DNA from 4 places in the Streptomyces sp. NPDC003635 genome. Region 1 is predicted to be linked to each of the others. Evidence: riboswitches for the same ligand, from Rfam matches in the RefSeq annotation. Region 1 holds a riboswitch; each other region holds the start of a gene.

Region 1 (4,501 bases):
GCCGGACGCGGGGCGCCGTCGCGGTAGTAGGCGTCCCGGTCCGGCGGCACGTCGAACTTTCCGCCGAACAGATCGTCCGGAACGGGCTCCGGAGCGTGCTCGTCCTCGGGCGGCGGCGGTTCTTCCTCGTGGGCCCGAGGACCCTGGAGATCGGCCAGGAAGCTGTCATCAAAGAGGCTGCTCATCGCTCTCCGAGTCTAGGGCGCCCCACTGACAGCCCGCCGCCACCCTGAGGAGATCGGCTGGTTTCAGAAGCCGAGGATCTTCCAGACCTGGCCGCCCGGGGTCTTCTCGCCCTCCAGAACAGTGCCGTCACGGTCCGCGACCGACCAGGCCGAGACGTAGACCTTTCCGTCGTGGGGGTCGACGGCGACGCCCGCGGGGAACGGCACCTTCACGTGCGTACGCCTGCCGTTCGAGACCTTCGTCACTACGCCGCCGAAGAGCTGGCTGACGTAGAGGTCGCCGCCGCCGTTGACCGCGAGGCCGCTGATCGGGCCGAAGCCGGACTTCCAGCCGAGGATCTTGCCGCTCCAGGGGTCGACGCGCCACACGCGCGCTGTGGGCTTCTCGGTGAGGCCGTTCAGCTCGCCGACGTAGAGCTTGCCGTCGGGGCCGAGCGCCAGGGACGTGGGGACGGACTCACGGCCGTTGTGGTCCGGGAAGACCGTGAGGGGACGGGCCTTGCCGGACTTGGAGATCTCGACGAGGTCGTTGCCGGCCGCGTCCGCGACGATCTTCCGGCCGTCCGGGAGGGCCAGGACGGCGTACGGGTTGGACTCCAGGCTCGCCTTGTGCGGGTTGTACTTCAGCTCCACGGCCGACACGTCGGCGGCGATCTTCGCCTTCCCGTGGCCGATGCGCAGCAGCTTGCCGAGGGTGTTCCAGGGCGGGCTCGTGGGCACCCCGGCCTCCGGCGGCACGAAGGTCTCCACGCCCCACACCTCGCCGTACCGGGCGGAGACACCGTCGACGCCGGTGGCGAAGCCGCCGTCGGGGGCGGCGCCCGAGGGCAGCCCCTTCACCACCCTGTGGTGCTTCCACGCGCCCCCGTCCCAGTAGATCTTGGTGACGGCCGAGGTGAGCCCGACGCAGGTCTCCCCCTCCGGCCCCTCACCGATGCATTTCCCGCCGCCCCGGCCGGCCTCGGCGACGTACAGCCGCCCCTGGTCGTACGAGAGCTGGCGCGGGTTGTCGAGCCCGCTCGCGATCACCCGGACGACCGGCCGGCCGTCCCCTCCCCCGCTCGCGCCGGCGGGCGCGACGCCCGCCGTGGCGGCGAGCGCGACGCCCGTGGCGACGACGAGTGACGTGCGCTTCCTCATGCCCGTACCCCCTACTCACCCACCGCGGCTCACACGACCGCGGCTGGCTGGAAGCTAGCGTCCGGAAGCGGGCGGAAGACGTCACTCCGAAGAAAATACGTACATGTCGCTGCAGATCCGTCCGTATTGACCACGCCGCGCAAAGCCCTGACCCAAGGTCACGAAAATGTATCGGGCATATCACCCATCAACCTTCACAGGGGCCACACGAGTTGGCTACCGTGCCGGGCAGGCCGTACGACCCCCACCGGCGAACCCCGCCGGGCCGCGCGGCCTCCGCCGAGTCCGTTGCCCGCCCACGGCAACCGGAGCCGGGGACCCACCGACATTGGGGTGAATCGACCCAACTCCCTCACCGGGACGTGGTCGTAGGGCAACCCTTCCTAACCACCCGCCCGAACCCGACAGCTAACTCGGTAGGCGGAGTACGGAAGGAGTCGCCTCCCTTGGCGTCGCACCGCAAGTCGCGTCCCGCCGGTACGCGCGTAGCAGGCATACGCACCCCTGCTCTGGCCACCGCCGCTCTCACCTCCGTGGCCCTGCTGTCCCAGACGGCCAACGCCAGCCCGGCCACGGACGACAAGCCGAGTCTCGAAGAGGTCGAGAAGAAGGTCGATGACCTCTACCGCCAGGCGGAGACGGCGACCGAGAAGTACAACGCGGCCAAGGAGAAGACGACCAAGCAGCGCAAGCAGGTCGACACGCTCCTCGACGACGTCGCCAAGCGCACCCAGAAGCTCAACGACGCGCGGGAGGAACTCGGTTCCTTCGCCGCCGCGCAGTACCGGACCGGTGCCTCCGCCCCCGACACCGCGACTTTCCTGCTGGCCGACACCCCGCAGGACTACTTCGACCAGACCCAGCTGATGAACCGGATGACCGGCCGTCAGAAGGAAGCGGTCGACGACTACATCACGCAGCAGTCCGAGACGATGAAGAAGCGCCAGGAGGCCACCGAGAGCCTCCAGACGCTGAACGAGTCGCAGAGCGATCTGAAGACCGCCAAGTCCACGGTCCAGAAGAAGCTCTCCGACGCGCGGGAGCTGCTCTCCGAGCTCACGGCCGAGGAGAAGGCGCGGCTCGCGGAGATCGAGCGCAAGAAGCAGGAGGAGGCCGCGCGCAAGGCGGCCGAGCTGGCTGAGCAGCAGGCGGCGGAGGAGCAGCGCCGCGAGGAGGCCGCGGAGGCGGCCCAGCAGCAGGAGAGCGGCTCCACCGGCTCCGGCTCCGCCTCGACCGGCTCCACCTCGACCGGCACCAGCGAGACCGACGCCACGGCGGACTCCTCCTACGCCACGAAGGCCGAGAAGGCGCTCGCCTTCGCCCGCGCGCAGATCGGCAAGCCGTACGTCTGGGGCGCCACGGGCCCGGACTCCTACGACTGCTCGGGCCTCACCCAGGCCGCCTGGAAGGCCGCGGGCGTGGACATCCCGCGCGTCACCTACGACCAGGTCAACGCCGGCACCACGGTCTCCCTCGCCAACGCCCGGCCCGGCGACCTCGTCTTCTTCTACGACGACATCACCCACGTCGGCATCTACATCGGCAACGGCATGATGATCCACGCCCCGAAGCCCGGCACGTACGTGCGCGAGGAGTCGATCTACTACGACGGCGAGGGCTCGATCCACAGCGTGGTCCGCCCCGCCTGAGCCTGGGCGGCACGCGCGCGGGGGCGTCCCTTCCGATGCCCCCGCCCGGATCCCCGCTCCCGGGCGGCCTGCCCGGAGCCGATAGGCACGGCGCGGGGGCTTGCTTCTCGGTGCCTCCCGCTTGCGCGCGTCCGGCCCCGGAGGCCACGCCTCACGCGCGTGGGTGCTTTCGTCCCCCACGCGCGCGTGGCCCGCGGGGAACGCGCCCGGGGATCTTTAGCATCGGCCGCATGCCCGGCACCTCTGCCCTTCGCTCACTCCGCGCCTGGTGGGCGCTGCGTCCTCCGGCGGCCGGTGCCGCGGTGATGGCGACCGGCATCGTCTCGGTCGGACTGCATCTCACCGGGTACGAGGTCCTGTCCCGGATCGCCCTGGCCGTGGGCTGCGTCGCCTGGCTGGGCCTCGCCGCGGACTTCGTCGTACGACTGGTGGGGCAGCCGGAGCGCTGGCGGCAGGAGGCCGGCACGCCCGCCGCGCTCACCGCCGTCGCGGCGACGACCGTGCTCGGCACCCGCTTCTCCCTGCTGGGCTGGCAGCACCTGGCCGAGGCGCTGCTGGCCCTGGCCGCGCTGCTGTGGCCGGGCCTGCTCTACGTCGTACGGCGCTGGCGGCGCCCGATGCCCGGCGCGGTGTTCCTCGGCTGTGTGGCCACTCAGGGGCTCGCGGTGCTCGGCGCCGTCCTCGCCGCGGCGGAGTCCTCGGCCTGGCTCGCGCACGCGGCGCTCGTGCTGTTCTGGCTGGGCCTCGTCCTGTACGCCTGCGCCCTCGCCCTGTTCGATCCGCGGCAGGTGTTCGAGGGCGCCGGTGACCAGTGGGTCGCGGGCGGTGCGTTGGCCATCTCGGCGCTCGCCGGGTCCAAGCTGATCGCCGCCGACGGGCCGCGGCTGTACCTGTGGAACGAGGACGCCGACGACGTCCTGCACACGGTCACCGTCGCCCTGCTGGTGCTCGACCTGGCCTGGTACGCGGTACTCGTCGTCGCCGAGCTGGTCCGCCCGCGGACCCGCTACGACGTCCGCCGCTGGTCGACCGTGTTCCCCCTCGGCATGACGGCGGCGGCGACCCTGTCGGTGGCCGCCGCCGTCGATGTGCCCTGGCTCGAGACCCCCGGCGAGGTCCTGCTGTGGATCGCCGTCGCGGCCTGGCTGGCCGTCGCCGTGGGGGCGGCGCGGGAGGAGCGGACCTACGCCGCCGCCGCGGCCGAGGAGGCCGAGCTCACGTCCACAGCACGGCGATGAAGATGTTCGCCGTGGTGAGCAGGCCCACCAGGCCGAAGAGGTTCTTGTCCACCTTCTCGTCGTCCCGCTTCACGTAGACGAGACCGAGGATCACGATCAGCAGGGCCAGCTTCACGCCGATCTTGACGTTGTCGACCGTCTGGTCGTCCGCCTGGTTCAGCCCGACCAGGATCACGCCGGTGACCAGCATCGTCGCCGCGCCGTGCAGCATCGCCGGCACGAATCGCGCCGTGCCCTGGCCCATCGCCTTCATCTGGGTGAGGAAGCCGCCCAGGAGCGAGGCGATGCC
Region 2 (4,501 bases), on a different contig from region 1:
GCTCGCCGGGGGTGTAACCGGCCTCCTTGATGGCCTCGATGATGAGGTCGAGGGCGGCGCGGTTGGACTCCAGGTTCGGGGCGAAGCCGCCCTCGTCGCCGAGACCGGTGGACAGGCCCTTCGTCTTCAGGACCTTCTTGAGGGTGTGGTAGACCTCGGCGCCCCAGCGCAGTGCCTCGGAGAAGGACTCCGCGCCGATCGGGGCGATCATGAACTCCTGGATGTCCACGTTGGAGTCGGCGTGCGAGCCGCCGTTCAGGATGTTCATCATCGGCACCGGCAGCAGGTGCGCGTTCGGGCCGCCCAGGTAGCGGAAGAGCGGGAGGTCGCTGGCCTCGGAGGCGGCGTGGGCGACGGCGAGCGAGACGCCGAGGATGGCGTTGGCGCCGAGGGAGCCCTTGTTGTCGGTGGCGTCCAGGTCGAACATGGCCTGGTCGATCAGGCGCTGCTCGGTGGCGTCGTAGCCGACCAGCTCCGGGCCGATCTGCTCGATGACGGCGAGGACGGCCTTCTCGACACCCTTGCCCTGGTAGCGGTTCGGGTCGCCGTCGCGGAGCTCGATGGCCTCGAAGGCGCCGGTGGAGGCGCCGGACGGAACGGCGGCACGACCCGTGCTGCCGTCGTCGAGGCCGACCTCGACCTCGACCGTGGGGTTGCCTCGGGAGTCCAGGATTTCCCGGGCTACGACGACGTCGATGGACGGCACGAGCATCTCCTTCATGGGATGTGACGCTGGAAGTGCGGGGCACGTGAGCCTTGCGACTAGAGCCTAACCGCCTGAGGGACATCGGCCAGCCGACCGACCGTCCCGTGGACAAGGACAGACGGTACCCATTGTTTCTCGCCGGAACAAAGGATCCGTGAACTACGGGAGAAGAACTGCTCGTAGAAGGACCGCTCACGGAAGAAAAACCCCGCCCCGGTGCGTACGGGGGAACACGCACCGGGGCGGGGAGCCCGTGGGGACGGGGGGTGACCCTCACGAGGCCTCCAGTATGGAGGACTCGCATGGGAGGGCCCTGTGGTTCGGCTACGGGATTACTTGAGGTGCAGCTGCTGACCGGGGTAGATCAGGTCGGCGTCCTCAACGATGTCCTTGTTGAGCTGGTAGAGCTTCTCCCAGCCGCCCTTGACGTCGTGCTCCTCGGCGATGGTGCTGAGGGTGTCGCCCTTGGCGACCTTGTACTCGCCGTCACCCTTCTTGACCTTCTTGCCGGTCGGGGTGGTGACGGTCTTCTTGGCGGCCGGGCGCTCGGCGGAGCGGGAGGCCGGCTGCTCGGTCTCACGCGGCGCCGGGGTGCTGCTCTCGGTGCTCTCGGTGGAGCCGGAGGTGCTGGAGCCACCGCTGTACGTGGCGTTCGACAGGCCGACGCCGCAGTGCGGCCAGGCACCCTTGCCCTGGCCCGCGAGAACCTTCTCGGCGATCTCGATCTGCTGCGCCTTGGAGGCCTGGTCGGCGGTGGAGGCGTAGGCCGTGCCGCCGTACGCGGCCCAGGTGGAGGCCGAGAACTGCAGGCCGCCGTAGTAGCCGTTGCCGGTGTTGATGGACCAGTTGCCGCCGGACTCGCACTGGGCGACGGCGTCCCACTCGGAGGCGGTGGCGGCGGAGGCGTTGCCGGCCGCCATCAGCGGGGCGGCGACGGCGGCGCCGGTGACACCGGCGATGGCGATGGCGCGAGTGGCCTTGGACGGACGACGGTGCTTGCCCTTGCCGGAAAACAGCATGGATCGATCCCCTCACCGACGCCTGCGAGGTGAGCTGTCGGGTTCGGGCCGGTTGAGTTGCCCGGCCGTACACCTTTCGGCGTACGGCTCCACCCCAAGCCGCTCCGGTCAACCGACCGGCGCGGCGCTTACCTTGGGTCCCCCGCTCCTGCCTACGGCGCATGACGCGACGACTGTTCCCGGACGGCCACCGGCAGGATTCGGCGTGCGGCAGTCGGGGCCCGCTGCTTGCGAGCGGTCATGACCGTAGACAGGCGATCCGCGGAATTTCAAAGACGATCAGGGCTTCTGAGACTCATCCCACACTTTCACCAAAGCGGACATTCAGTGCGAAGTGTGACGCGAACTGGCCCTGGTTTTCGACCGGTTAGTCCCCTACTTCAAGGGTCTGACCGGGAGTGATACGGCTGGGGTCGGGACCGATGGCCGACTCGTTGGCGGCATAGAGCCCGCGCCATCCGCCACTGAGGTCAAGGGAGTCGGCGATGCTCGCGAGGGTGTCGCCGGCGCGCACGAGGTACGAACCGTCCGCCCCGCTCTCGTCCGCGGGCTTGCCGCGATGACGACCGACGCCGGTGTCGACGAGGGTGGAATCGCTCCCGACCCAGAGGATGTTGTCCGAGTTGTCCAGTCCGGAGATCCCCGTGAACAGGCCGTCGACCTCACGCGCGGGGTCACTCTCGGAGGAGCCGGACGGACCGGACGAGCCGGACTTTTCGGACGACCCCTTCGACCCATCGGACCCCGAAGGCCTCGCCGACTCGGTGGACTTGTCCGACTTATCCGGTTTTGCCGACTCGGTCGAGCCCGTCGACTCCGCAGAGCCGCTCGACGCTTCGGGCGACACGGAGGCGCCGGAGCCCGCTCCCGAGCCGGAGCCGGAGCCCGAGTCGCCCGCGGACTCGGAGGCGTTACCGCCGAGGGAGTCCAGCAGGCCTGACGAACCCGACGCGTTGGACGAGTTGCCCGATTCGGACGATCCGGGGGAATCCGTCTCTTCCTCGACGCCCGTGTCGATGCCGACCGAACCGGACTTGGCGTCCAGGCCGGAGAGCGGGCCGCAGGTCGGCCAGGCGGCGAGGCCCTGGTCGGCGAGGATGCGCTCGGCGACGGCTATCTGCTGGGAGCGGCTGGCCTGGTCCGCGCTGTCGGCGTACGTCGTACCGCCGTACCGCTCCCAGTTCTCCTGGGTGACCTGGAGACCGCCGTAGTAGCCGTTGCCGCTGTCCTCGCTCCAGGAGCCGCCGCTCTCGCATTCCGCGACCCTGTCCCACGTGTTGCCCTCGGCGGCGCTGGCGCCCGAAGCGCCGAGCAGCGGGATGGCGATGGCGGAGCCGGTCACTCCGGCCGCGACGATGAGAGCCGGAGCCTGGCGGGGGCGACGGTGACGACCGTTCCCGGAGAGCATGCGGGGGCCTTTCGAAGACAGCAGGGACCGGCGCGACGCCCGCCGTGTTTCCGGTGGCGCGAGGCGTCGCGCTGACGAGTGAACGTATCGGCAGACGATCACTTGTCACAAGTTAATGCCGCGCAGATCACGTGAAGATCACGAACTTGAGGGCGTGTCACGTTTGACCTGACGGCTCCTCAGGGGGAGGTGGGCGTGCACTCGACCGGAAGGGGGAGTTCAGGCGCGGGGGCCTGAACTCGGTCGAAGGAGAGCTCAGGCGCCGGGCGTGAACTCGACCGGGAGCGTGCGCAGTCCGCGCATGATGAGGCCGCCGCGCCAGCGCAGGTCGGTGGGATCGGCGGCGAGTCGCAGATCCGGCAGCCGGGTCAGGAGGGTGGCCAGCGCGGTCTGGCCCTCCAGCCGGGCGAGCGGGGCACCCAGGCAGTAGTGGATGCCATGGCCGTAACCGAGGTGCTGGTTGTCGCGCCGGGCGAGGTCGAGGGTGTCGGGCGCGTCGAACCGGGCCGGGTCCCGGTCGGCGGCGGCGAGCACGACCAGCACGGGGTCGCCGGCGCCGATGTCCTGGCCGCCGATGCTGAGCGGCCGCGTGGCGAACCGCCAGGTCGCCAGCTCGACCGGGCCGTCGTAGCGGAGAAGCTCCTCCACGCCGGTCTCGAGGAGGCCCGTTTCCCCGGCGGCCAGGGACTGCTGGAGCCGGGTGCGCTGCTCGGGGTGGGTGAGCAGGGCGTAGGTGCCGTTGCCGATCAGATTGACCGTGGTCTCGAAACCGGCGAAGAGAAGGATGAAGGCCATGGCGGCGGCCTCGTTCTCGGTGAGGTGCTCGCCGTGGTCGGAGGCGCGGATGAGTCCGGAGATCAGGTCCTCGCCGGGGGCCGGCTCGGCGGGCAGCGCCTCGCGCTTGCGGTGGATGAGGTCGGCGAGATAGCCGCGCATCTTCTTCACGGACCGTGCGACACCGCCCCGGGGGCCGCCCTGGTGGCGGATCATCATGCCCGCCCAGTCCCGGAAGTCGTCCTGGTCCTCCGGGGGGACGCCGAGCAGGTCGCAGATGGCGTAGATGGGGAGCGGAAAGGCGAACTCGTGGATGAGGTCGGCGGAGCCCCGCTCGGCGAACCGGTCGATGAGACGGTCGGTCAGCTCCTGCACCCGCGGGGCGAACTCGGCGACCCGGCGGGGCGTGAACGCCTTGCTGACCAGACGACGCAGCCGCGTGTGGTCCGGCGGGTCGATGTTGAGCAGATGCGTCATCAGCTCGGCCTTGCGCTCACCGGGGATACCGGTCTTGCCCTTGGCGTGGGCCGGCTCGTCGTGATGCTCGGGGTTCTTGCTGAGCCGCTGGTCGGCCAGGGCCTGCTTGGCGTCGGC
Region 3 (4,501 bases), on a different contig from region 1:
CGCCGTCCCGCTGGGCGATCTCGACGCCCTGGCACGGGAGTTGAAGAAGGGCGACGTCGCCGCCCTGATCGTCGAGCCGATCCAGGGCAAGGGCGTGCACGAGTCCCCGCCCGGCTATCTGCGGGCCGCCCAGGAACTGCTCCACCGCCACAAGGCGCTGCTCATCGCCGACGAGGTGCAGACCGGGCTCGGCCGCACCGGGGACTTCTGGGCCTACCAGCACGAGGACGGCGTGGAGCCGGACCTTGTGTGCGCGGCCAAGGCGCTCTCCGGCGGCTATGTGCCGGTCGGCGCCACCCTCGGCAAGGACTGGATCTTCAAGAAGGTCTACTCCTCCATGGACCGGGTGCTCGTGCACTCGGCGAGCTTCGGGTCCAACGCACAGGCCATGGCGGCGGGGCTCGCCGTGCTCGCCGTCATGGAGAACGAGCAGATCGTCGCGGGCGCCCGCGCCACGGGCGAGCTGCTGAGGTCGCGGCTCGCGGCACTGGTCGAGAAGTACGAGCTGCTCGCCGACGTACGCGGCCGGGGCCTGATGATCGGCATCGAGTTCGGCCGGCCTTCCTCGCTGCGGCTGCGCGGCCGGTGGACCATGCTCCAGACGGCCCGCAAGGGACTGTTCGCGCAGATGGTCGTCGTTCCGCTGCTCCAGCGGCACCGGATCCTCACCCAGGTCTCGGGCGATCATCTGGAGGTGATCAAGCTGATCCCGCCGCTGATCGTCGGCGAACGGGAGGTGGAGCGGTTCGTGGACGCCTTCACCGAGGTGATGGACGACGCGCACAGCGGTGGCGGGCTGATGTGGGACTTCGGCAAGACGCTGGTGAAGCAGGCCGTCGCGAACAGGTGACCTCGGCCTTTGCCTCTGGGGCAAGTAATTTGCCGTAGAGGCAAATCTGCGGCTGAATGGAGAGCATGAGCTCTCCCGAGACCGGGCCGGCCGACGACCTGCCCGAGGTGGCGCCGCAGCTGCGTGCACTGCGGCGCCAGGCCTCCCTCACCCTGGAGGCCGCGGCCCGTGCCGCCGGGCTCTCGCCCGCCCATCTCTCCCGACTGGAGACCGGGCAGCGACAGCCCTCACTGCCGATGCTGCTCTCGCTCGCCCGTATCTACGGTACGACCGTCTCGGAGCTGCTCGGCGAGACGGTCGCCGACCGGGACGCCGTGGTGCGCGCCGCCGACATGGAACCGACCGAGGCCGGCGGCTGGACGTACCGGCAGGCCGGGGCGCCCGGTCGCGGAATGCAGGCGCTGCGGCTGCACGTCCCCTTCGGCTCCCAGGGCGACATCGTGCGGGTGCACCCGGGCGAGGAGTGGCTCTACGTCCTCAGCGGGCGGCTGCGGCTGCGCCTCGGGGACACCACGCACCGGCTCGCACCGGGCGACAGTGCCCACTTCGACTCGCTGACCCCGCACCGGATCGCCGCCCTGGACGAAGGCGGGGTCGAGCTCCTGTTCGTCCACACCCTGCTGCAGAGCCCCACGGCCACGTTGTGCCTGGGGCCCACCCCCTCACCGACCGGAGAGACGCCATGACCGACATGGAGGAGAAGTTCCCGCGCGCCCTGTGGGTCCGCCTGATCATCTACATCGCGGTGGGGCACGTCTTCGCCGCGTTCATCTACCTGCTCTTCGAGCTGGGGGCGAAGCAGTAGTCGTACGGCTCAGTCGAGCAGGCGCTCCCGGAGGCGCTCCCGGACCTCGGGGGTGATCCGCAGCGCCTGCTCCAGGTAGCTGTCGACGTCGCCCCAGGTCTCCTTGATGGTCTCGAAGGCCGCCGTCAGGTACTCGGCGCGCGCGTCGAAGAGCGGGCTGAGCAGCTCCATGACCTCGGGGGTGTGGCTGTTGTTGCGCTGCACCCGGTAGCGGCGGTGCTTGGCGTTCGACTCCAGGTAGTCGGCGATGATCGCCTCGCGCTCGACGCCCAGTGCCAGCAGGGTCACCGCGATCGACAGACCGGCCCGGTCCTTGCCCGCCGCGCAGTGCATCAGGGCCGGGACGCTGTCCTCGGCGAGGGAGTGCAGCACCTGGGAGTGCTCGGCCGTGCGCTCCTTGATGATCATGCGGTACGACTCGATCATCCGGTTCGCGGCCTTGCCGTCGTCCAGGATCTCCCGCAGCTGCTCGATCTCGCCGTCGCGGACCATCTTCCAGAACTCGGCGCCGTCCGCCGGGTCGGACAGCGGCAGGTTCACATTGCGCACCCCCGCCAGCTCGACGTCGGGGCCCTCCAGCTTCTGGTCCGCGGTGTTGCGGAAGTCGAAGATCGTGTGCAGGCCGAGGGAGCCGAGGAACGCCGCGTCCTCGTCGGTCGCGTGCGCGAGATGACCGCTGCGGAACAGCACGCCGTGGCGCACCCGGCGGCCGTCCACCGTCGGCAGTCCGCCGACATCGCGGAAGTTGCGCACTCCGGCCAGCTCGGGCTCGGTCGACGGGACCTGCTGCGTCACTTGGGCTCCTCCCACCGGATGCCGCCGACTCTGCTCGTCCGCGGGCACGGTCCGACGATACGACATGGACCATGGCCGACCATTGAATACGGCAAAACGGGCGAACAGCGCTGAAACCCTGCCCATTCATCGCCGATTTGTCTAACAGTCGTGATGCGTCACTTCTCCGGCTGCGCCGCTTCTGGTCCTTCTGTCCGAATTGCAGCCTTCATTCCAACTCGCTCTGGAGTAAAGGACTCTGGAGCAACGTCACGTGAGCAGGGTCATATCCGTGACGGTGCGTCGCCCGTCATGTCCACGTAATTCAAGCGTTTTTCAAGGGCATTTGCGGGAAACGGGCACCTCCTAATGAACGGAAAGTGACGGCGAATTCCCACAAGGGATCAAGAGGGATGGGTTCGGGTGGAACCTTCTGCTTGTCCCTTTGCGTCTTGGTCGCTTACGTTCCCACCCATCCGAGCGGACGCCGAATCCTGCCGCCGCTCGGAATCCGCACACTCACCCGTGCACGGCAGGAGCGGGGGACCCACAGGCACCACCGCCTGGTCCGGTCTCCGGAACAGGCTCGGGGTCAAGTCGTGCCCAGCGCGCGGCCGGACATCTCCAGTCCGCACCCGACAGCTCACCTCGCAGGCGCCGGAGAGGAATTCGCCATGCCCGCGAAGGGTAAGCACCGCCGTCCCAAGACCCTGCGCTTCACCCGCACGATCGCCGTCGCCGGAACCGGTGGCGCCGCGCTCGCCCTCCCGCTTCTGGGAGCCACCGGCGCCCACGCGGCCCCGTCGCAGTCCGTTTCGGAAAAGGCCGTTCAGTCGGTTCAGGCGGCAGACAAGAAGGCTGCGGACAAGAAGGCGGCCGAGAAGAAGGCCGCCGCGAAGAAGACGACCGGTGCGAAGACGTACACGGTGCGGTCCGGGGACTATCTCTCGAAGATCGCCGACGAGCAGGATGTCAGCGGTGGCTGGGAGAAGCTCTACCAGGACAACCGTGCCGCCGTCGGTGCCGACCCGTCGCTGATCCACCCGGGTCTGAAGCTGTCGATCGGCAAGAAGGCCGCCTCGACGGCCACCGCCGAGAAGCCGGCCGCGAAGTCCTCCACCCCGTCCTCGGCCACGTCCTCCTCGGACTCCGCCAAGTCGTCGCAGTCCGCGGAGGCCTCGCAGTCCTCCGAGGCCCAGGCGACCACGACCACGCAGGCCGCCCAGTCCTCGGCCAGCGGCTTCACCGCTCCGGTCTCCGGCGCCGGTGTCGGCACCGCCTACAAGGTCGCGGGCAGCATGTGGTCCAGCGGTTACCACACCGGTGTCGACTTCGTCGTCCCGACCGGCACCTCGCTGAAGGCCGTGGGCGCGGGCACCGTCGTCTCGGCCGGCTGGGCCGGCGCGTACGGCAACCAGGTCGTCATCCAGCTCGCCGATGGCCACTACGCCCAGTACGCCCACCTGTCCTCGCTGTCCGTCTCCAGCGGTCAGTCGGTGACGGCGGGCCAGCAGGTCGGCCTCTCCGGCTCGACCGGCAACTCGACCGGACCGCACCTGCACTTCGAGATCCGCACCACGCCGGACTACGGCTCGGACGTCGACCCGGTCGCCTACCTCCGCGCCCAGGGCGTCTCCCTCTGACGGACGCTCCACTCGGAACCACCTGCCTGACACGCCGCCGAAGGCCGGACCCCCGATCCCCGGGTCCGGCCTTCGGTGTGGTGTGCCGGGCAGGGTGGTCGAGGCCCCAACAGCCGTGATCCGGTGTCTATTCCGGAGTTGGCGAAGGCTTGAAGAGTGGCTTATCTCACCGTCCGTCAACCCCTGCCTACGGTCGCGTAGGTCACATTCGAAGGTGAATCATGACCCGATGTGGCAGACGATTCGCAGAGTGACAAAAGAGCGGTGATCGGGTCGTACGTGGCGGTGGGGGACAGCTTCACCGAGGGCGTCGGCGACCCTGGCCCCGACGGGGCGTTCGTCGGCTGGGCCGACCGGTTCGCGGTGCTGCTCGCGGACCGCCGGCCCGAGGGCGACTTCAGCTACACGAACCTGGCGGTGCGCGGCAAA
Region 4 (4,501 bases), on a different contig from region 1:
GAAGGCGTACCTGGGGATGCGGGACAGCAAGTACGGGGCGTACAGGTACCGGGCCCGGCCGCGCGCCGACGTGCACTGTCCCGCCGGGAAGAAGGCCGGCCGGGGATGTGCTCAGGAGCGGCAGGACGCCATCGCCGCCTACACGCAGGCCCTGTTGTTCACCGTCACCGGCAAGCCGAGGCACGCCCTCAAGGCCAGGGAGATCATGGACGCCTGGTCGGCGACGCTGAAGCGGCACACCGGGGAGGACGCCGGGCTGCAGGCGGGGTGGACCGGATCCACATGGGCCCGGGCCGCCGAGATCGTCCGGTACAGCCCCGGGTCGGGCTGGCCGCCGGACCGCGTGGCCCGCTTCGAGCGCATGCTGCGCACCGCCCACCTGCCCCAGGTCACCCAGAAGGTCCCGGACGTCAACGGCGACCGGGACCTCGTCACCACCGACGCCGCCATCTCCATCGCCGTCTTCCTCGACGACCACGCGACCTTCGACCACGCCCTCGCCCGCTACCGCGACCGCGTACCCGCCTACTTCTACCTGGAGAAGGACGGCCGCCTCCCGCTCACCCCGGCCGGGTCCGGCATGAACACCCCGCAGCGGCTGGCGTCGTACTGGTTCGACCAGACGACGTACCGGACGGGCCTCACCCAGGAGACCTGCCGCGACTTCGCGCATGTCGGCCGCTCCCTCGCCGCCACCGCCCACATCGCCGAGACCGCCTGGCACCAGGGCGTCGATCTGTACGGAGAGGCCGAGGACCGGCTGACGGCCGCGATGGCACTGCACGCCCGCCACCAGCTGGGGGAGCCGGCGCCGGGGTGGCTGTGCGGGGGCGAGGTCGAGCGGACCCTCGGGCCCGATCTCGAGGTCGCCCTCAACCATCTGGAGGACCGGCGCGGCGGCTCCGTCCCGGCCGCCCGCAGGCTCGCCGAGAAGACCCGCCCGGCCGGTACCGACAACCTCTTCGTGGCCTGGGAGACCCTGACCCACGCCGGGAACCCCGCCGCGTGAACAAACGTGTGTGCTTCGTGTCCCGCGGATGACGTACACTGGTTTCACCGACGCGGGGTGGAGCAGCTCGGTAGCTCGCTGGGCTCATAACCCAGAGGTCGCAGGTTCAAATCCTGTCCCCGCTACTGAAGGCCGAGGGCCGGAACTCGTTCAACGAGTTCCGGCCCTCAGTCGTTTCCGCGTGGGTGTCATGGCCGTTCGCGGTCCGTTCCGTGTGTGTTCCCGGTCTCATCCACTCGGCCCACCCCGATCGCCCCCCGCCCCCGCTCCGGGAAACCTGGAGGGACGGCGGACGTGGTGGGAGGCGGCGGTGCGGATCTCAGGGGTGGCGAACGCACGGCGCGTCCCGCCCGCACGCACTTTCGTCCGGCTGCTCCCGGCGCTGCTCATCGCGGGCGGAGTCCTGTACGACTTCGTCACTCCCCGCGGCTACACCCCGGTCCCCTTCTTCACCGCCGCGCCGCTGGTCGCCGCGCCGTTCTTCAGTCTCCTCGGCACCGTCGTCACCGGGATCGGGGCCCTGATAGCCACCTACGGCGTCCATGTCCGCTTCGGCTTCGGCCTCGACGCGGACACGGTCACCGAGGTGCTCACCGTCGTCACGGTCGCCGTCCTGGCCACCGGGCTCAATCTCGTCGTGCGCCAGGGCCATCTGCGGCTCGCCTCGCAGCGCGAGATCGCCGAGGCCACCCAGCGCGCCGTCCTGCCCCTGCCCATGGAGCGGCTCGGCGGGTACGAGATCGCCGCCCGCTACGAGGCGGCGCAGGCCGACGCGTTCATCGGCGGCGATCTGTACGCGGTGCAGGACAGCACCTATGGCGTCCGGCTCGTCGTCGGTGACGTGCGCGGCAAGGGGATGGGGGCGGTCGCGGCCGTCGCCGTCGTCATCGGGGCGTTCCGCGAGGCCGCCGAGCAGGAGCCGACCCTGGAGGCGGTCGCGCAGCGGCTGGAGCGGGCGCTGAACCGGGAGGGCTCCCGGCGCGACGGGATCGACGCCGTCGAGGGGTTCACCACCGCCGTACTCGCCGAACTCCCGCACGGCGACGGGGGCGTACGGGTCGTCAACCGCGGTCATCCGCCACCGCTGCTGCTGTACCCCGACGGCACCGTGCGCCCGCTGCCCGCCCGGGAGCCCGCGCTGCCCCTGGGCATGAGCGAGCTGGGCAACTGGCCGGCCACAGCCGACGAGGTCCCCTTCCCGCCCGGCACCACCCTGCTGCTGCACACCGACGGACTGTCCGAGGCCCGGGACGCGCACGGCGCCTTCTACGACCCCGAGCTGCGGCTGGCCGGCCGCACCTTCGCCGATCCCGGCACGCTGATCCGGACCCTCGCCGAGGAGGTGCGCCGGCACAGCGGGGGAGGGATGGCGGACGACATGGCGCTGCTCGCCGTGCGACGGCCCTGACCGTCACCGGGGGTGACCGGACAGACGCCCTCCGCATAACAACTGACACACCGTCAGCACTACTGTGACACCTGAAGCGTGGCCAACTCGCCCGATTTGGCCCCCTGGTGACCCGAAAGTCCAGGCCGGAATCGTTAATGATCAAGAGGAACAGCTTGGAATCAGCGCCCCGGGTCTATTAACGTTCGATAACGCAGCGCGGTCGTCCCAGCCGTCACAAGAGTCGGCTCCGTGCGCACGCGCCGAATCCCGTAAGGGAACCGGGGAACCACCAACTTGGGGTGAATCGCTCGTATTTCGCCGGACATGAAACGGCGGATATACGCGCGTAGGAGACCTTCCTGCTCCGAACCCGTCAGCTAACCCGGTAGGCGAGAAGGAAGGAAAGGAGCACGCCCACGTGGCGTCAAACCGGCCTGGCCCTGAGGCCCCGTTCGTGCCGAGCCAGCGTGACACCGAGGCTTTCGGCTACGGCAGCCACCGCACCGACGAGGGCCCTTGGGAGGAGTGGAACCCCACCGCGGAGTCCATTCGCCCGGTACGCGGCCGGCACCGCGTCGCCAAGCAGCGCGGCGGACTCGCCCGCAGCTCCACGGTTCTCGGCGTCGGCGTCATAGCCGCCGTCGGCGCGGGCGGCATGGCCAGCGCGCAGTCCGGCAAGCCGCCGGTCGCGATCACCATGCCCGACCTGCCGCTGATCAACGACTCCGCGGACGAGGCTCCCGAGGCCGACACCACCCCGCTCAGCAACATCGGGGTCACCACCACCGGGACCGAGCAGGCCGCCGACGCCGGCGAGGCGCTGCGCGCCCGCATCATGGCCCAGGCCGAGCAGCAGCAGGACCAGGTCGACACCAAGGCCGCCGAGGCCGCCGCCGCTGCCGCCGAGAAGGCCGCCGCGGAAGCCGCCGCGAAGGCGGAGAAGGAGGCCGAGGCCAAGGCCCAGGCCGCCAAGGAGAAGGCGGAGGAGGAGGCCCGCGAGAAGGCCGAGGCCGAGCGGCTGGCCCAGCTCGCCAAGCAGTTCGCGCTGCCCACGTCCTCGTACACCCTCACCTCGACCTTCGGTCAGGCCGGGTCGCTGTGGTCCTCCGGCTACCACACCGGCCTCGACTTCGCCGCTCCCACAGGTACCCTCCTCAAGGCGGTCCACACCGGCACGATCACGGCGGCGGGCTGGGACGGCTCCTACGGCTACAAGACCGTGCTCACCCTGGAGGACGGCACCGAGATCTGGTACGCGCACCAGTCCTCGATCAGCGTCAGCGTCGGCCAGAAGGTCAACACCGGTGACGTCATCGGGCGCGTGGGCGCGACCGGCAACGTGACCGGCGCCCACCTGCACATGGAGGTCCACCCCGAGGGGTCCACCTCCGGCATCGACCCGCTGGCCTGGCTGCGCAGCAAGGGCCTCAACCCCTGATTCAGCCCCCCGTGTGATCCCCGGCGGTCCTGACGGCACATCCCCCCGACGTCAGGGCTGCCGGTTACGCATGTCTACGTGCGGTACGGGTTGTACCCCGGGTACGCGGGATAGGCCTGGTAGGTCGGCTGCGCCGGGTTTCCGTACACCCCGTGGACCGGCCACGGAGGCGGCAGCACCGGCACCGGCGGGGCGGTGACCCGGGCCGCGTGGTCCAGGGCGGGCCGCGCGATCTCCCGGCGCCGCCACAGTTCCCCCAGCAACTCCGCTTCCCGTACGACGAAGTCGGCGCCCGCGCGGCCCCGGCGGCCCCGGTGCCGCAGGAACGCCAGGGAGGTCGCGTACGCCTCGTAGTGCGCCACCTCCCGCGCCGCCCGCTTTCCGGCGTGACGGCGGGCGTACTGACGGGCCAGGCGCCGGGCCCGCATCGAGCTCAGCGCGAAGGGCTCGCCGGGGGTGAGCCAGCCGGCGACCGCGTAGGCGGGCAGCTCCTCGCGCACGGTGCGCAATTCGCGCTGGCGAGTCCAGATCACCAGCCAGGTCAGCAACCCGAACGCGGGCACCATGATCGCCGCGTACACCGCGAAGAAGCCGTACGGACCGAAGACCGACGAGCCGTTCCACATCGCGTGCAGGCCCATCGCGAGCAGCAGCCCGGACAGCG

Evidence for each region. A riboswitch is a leader RNA that binds a small molecule or an ion and turns the genes downstream of it on or off. The one in region 1 is predicted to bind cyclic di-AMP.
Region 2: linked by a shared signal. The riboswitch ahead of ACWDRW_RS11395 (transglycosylase family protein) and the one ahead of ACWDRW_RS05345 (NlpC/P60 family protein) in region 1 are both predicted to bind cyclic di-AMP.
Region 3: linked by a shared signal. The riboswitch ahead of ACWDRW_RS39505 (peptidoglycan DD-metalloendopeptidase family protein) and the one ahead of ACWDRW_RS05345 (NlpC/P60 family protein) in region 1 are both predicted to bind cyclic di-AMP.
Region 4: linked by a shared signal. The riboswitch ahead of ACWDRW_RS00060 (M23 family metallopeptidase) and the one ahead of ACWDRW_RS05345 (NlpC/P60 family protein) in region 1 are both predicted to bind cyclic di-AMP.

Annotation. Positions count from the first base shown of each region.
Region 1 covers NZ_JBSFOK010000004.1:8,631-13,131, reverse strand. Annotated here, with positions in the region: gene pcrA (DNA helicase PcrA) at 1-185, opposite strand, end outside; gene ACWDRW_RS05350 (ScyD/ScyE family protein) at 249-1,325, opposite strand; cyclic di-AMP (ydaO/yuaA leader) riboswitch at 1,593-1,763, shown strand; gene ACWDRW_RS05345 (NlpC/P60 family protein) at 1,772-2,974, shown strand; gene ACWDRW_RS05340 (tellurite resistance/C4-dicarboxylate transporter family protein) at 3,205-4,212, shown strand; gene ACWDRW_RS05335 (hypothetical protein) at 4,190-4,501, opposite strand, start outside.
Region 2 covers NZ_JBSFOK010000009.1:41,232-45,732, forward strand. Annotated here, with positions in the region: gene eno (phosphopyruvate hydratase) at 1-706, opposite strand, end outside; gene ACWDRW_RS11395 (transglycosylase family protein) at 1,039-1,725, opposite strand; cyclic di-AMP (ydaO/yuaA leader) riboswitch at 1,730-1,895, opposite strand; gene ACWDRW_RS11400 (LysM peptidoglycan-binding domain-containing protein) at 2,093-3,133, opposite strand; gene ACWDRW_RS11405 (cytochrome P450 family protein) at 3,389-4,501, opposite strand, start outside.
Region 3 covers NZ_JBSFOK010000090.1:6,577-11,077, reverse strand. Annotated here, with positions in the region: gene ACWDRW_RS39525 (aspartate aminotransferase family protein) at 1-850, shown strand, start outside; gene ACWDRW_RS39520 (helix-turn-helix domain-containing protein) at 916-1,536, shown strand; gene ACWDRW_RS39515 (DUF6126 family protein) at 1,533-1,655, shown strand; gene ACWDRW_RS39510 (tyrosine-protein phosphatase) at 1,665-2,450, opposite strand; cyclic di-AMP (ydaO/yuaA leader) riboswitch at 2,940-3,099, shown strand; gene ACWDRW_RS39505 (peptidoglycan DD-metalloendopeptidase family protein) at 3,104-4,072, shown strand; gene ACWDRW_RS39500 (SGNH/GDSL hydrolase family protein) at 4,337-4,501, shown strand, end outside.
Region 4 covers NZ_JBSFOK010000001.1:16,435-20,935, reverse strand. Annotated here, with positions in the region: gene ACWDRW_RS00075 (alginate lyase family protein) at 1-1,009, shown strand, start outside; tRNA gene ACWDRW_RS00070 (tRNA-Met) at 1,061-1,134, shown strand; gene ACWDRW_RS00065 (PP2C family protein-serine/threonine phosphatase) at 1,335-2,417, shown strand; cyclic di-AMP (ydaO/yuaA leader) riboswitch at 2,648-2,806, shown strand; gene ACWDRW_RS00060 (M23 family metallopeptidase) at 2,818-3,837, shown strand; gene ACWDRW_RS00055 (PrsW family intramembrane metalloprotease) at 3,912-4,501, opposite strand, start outside.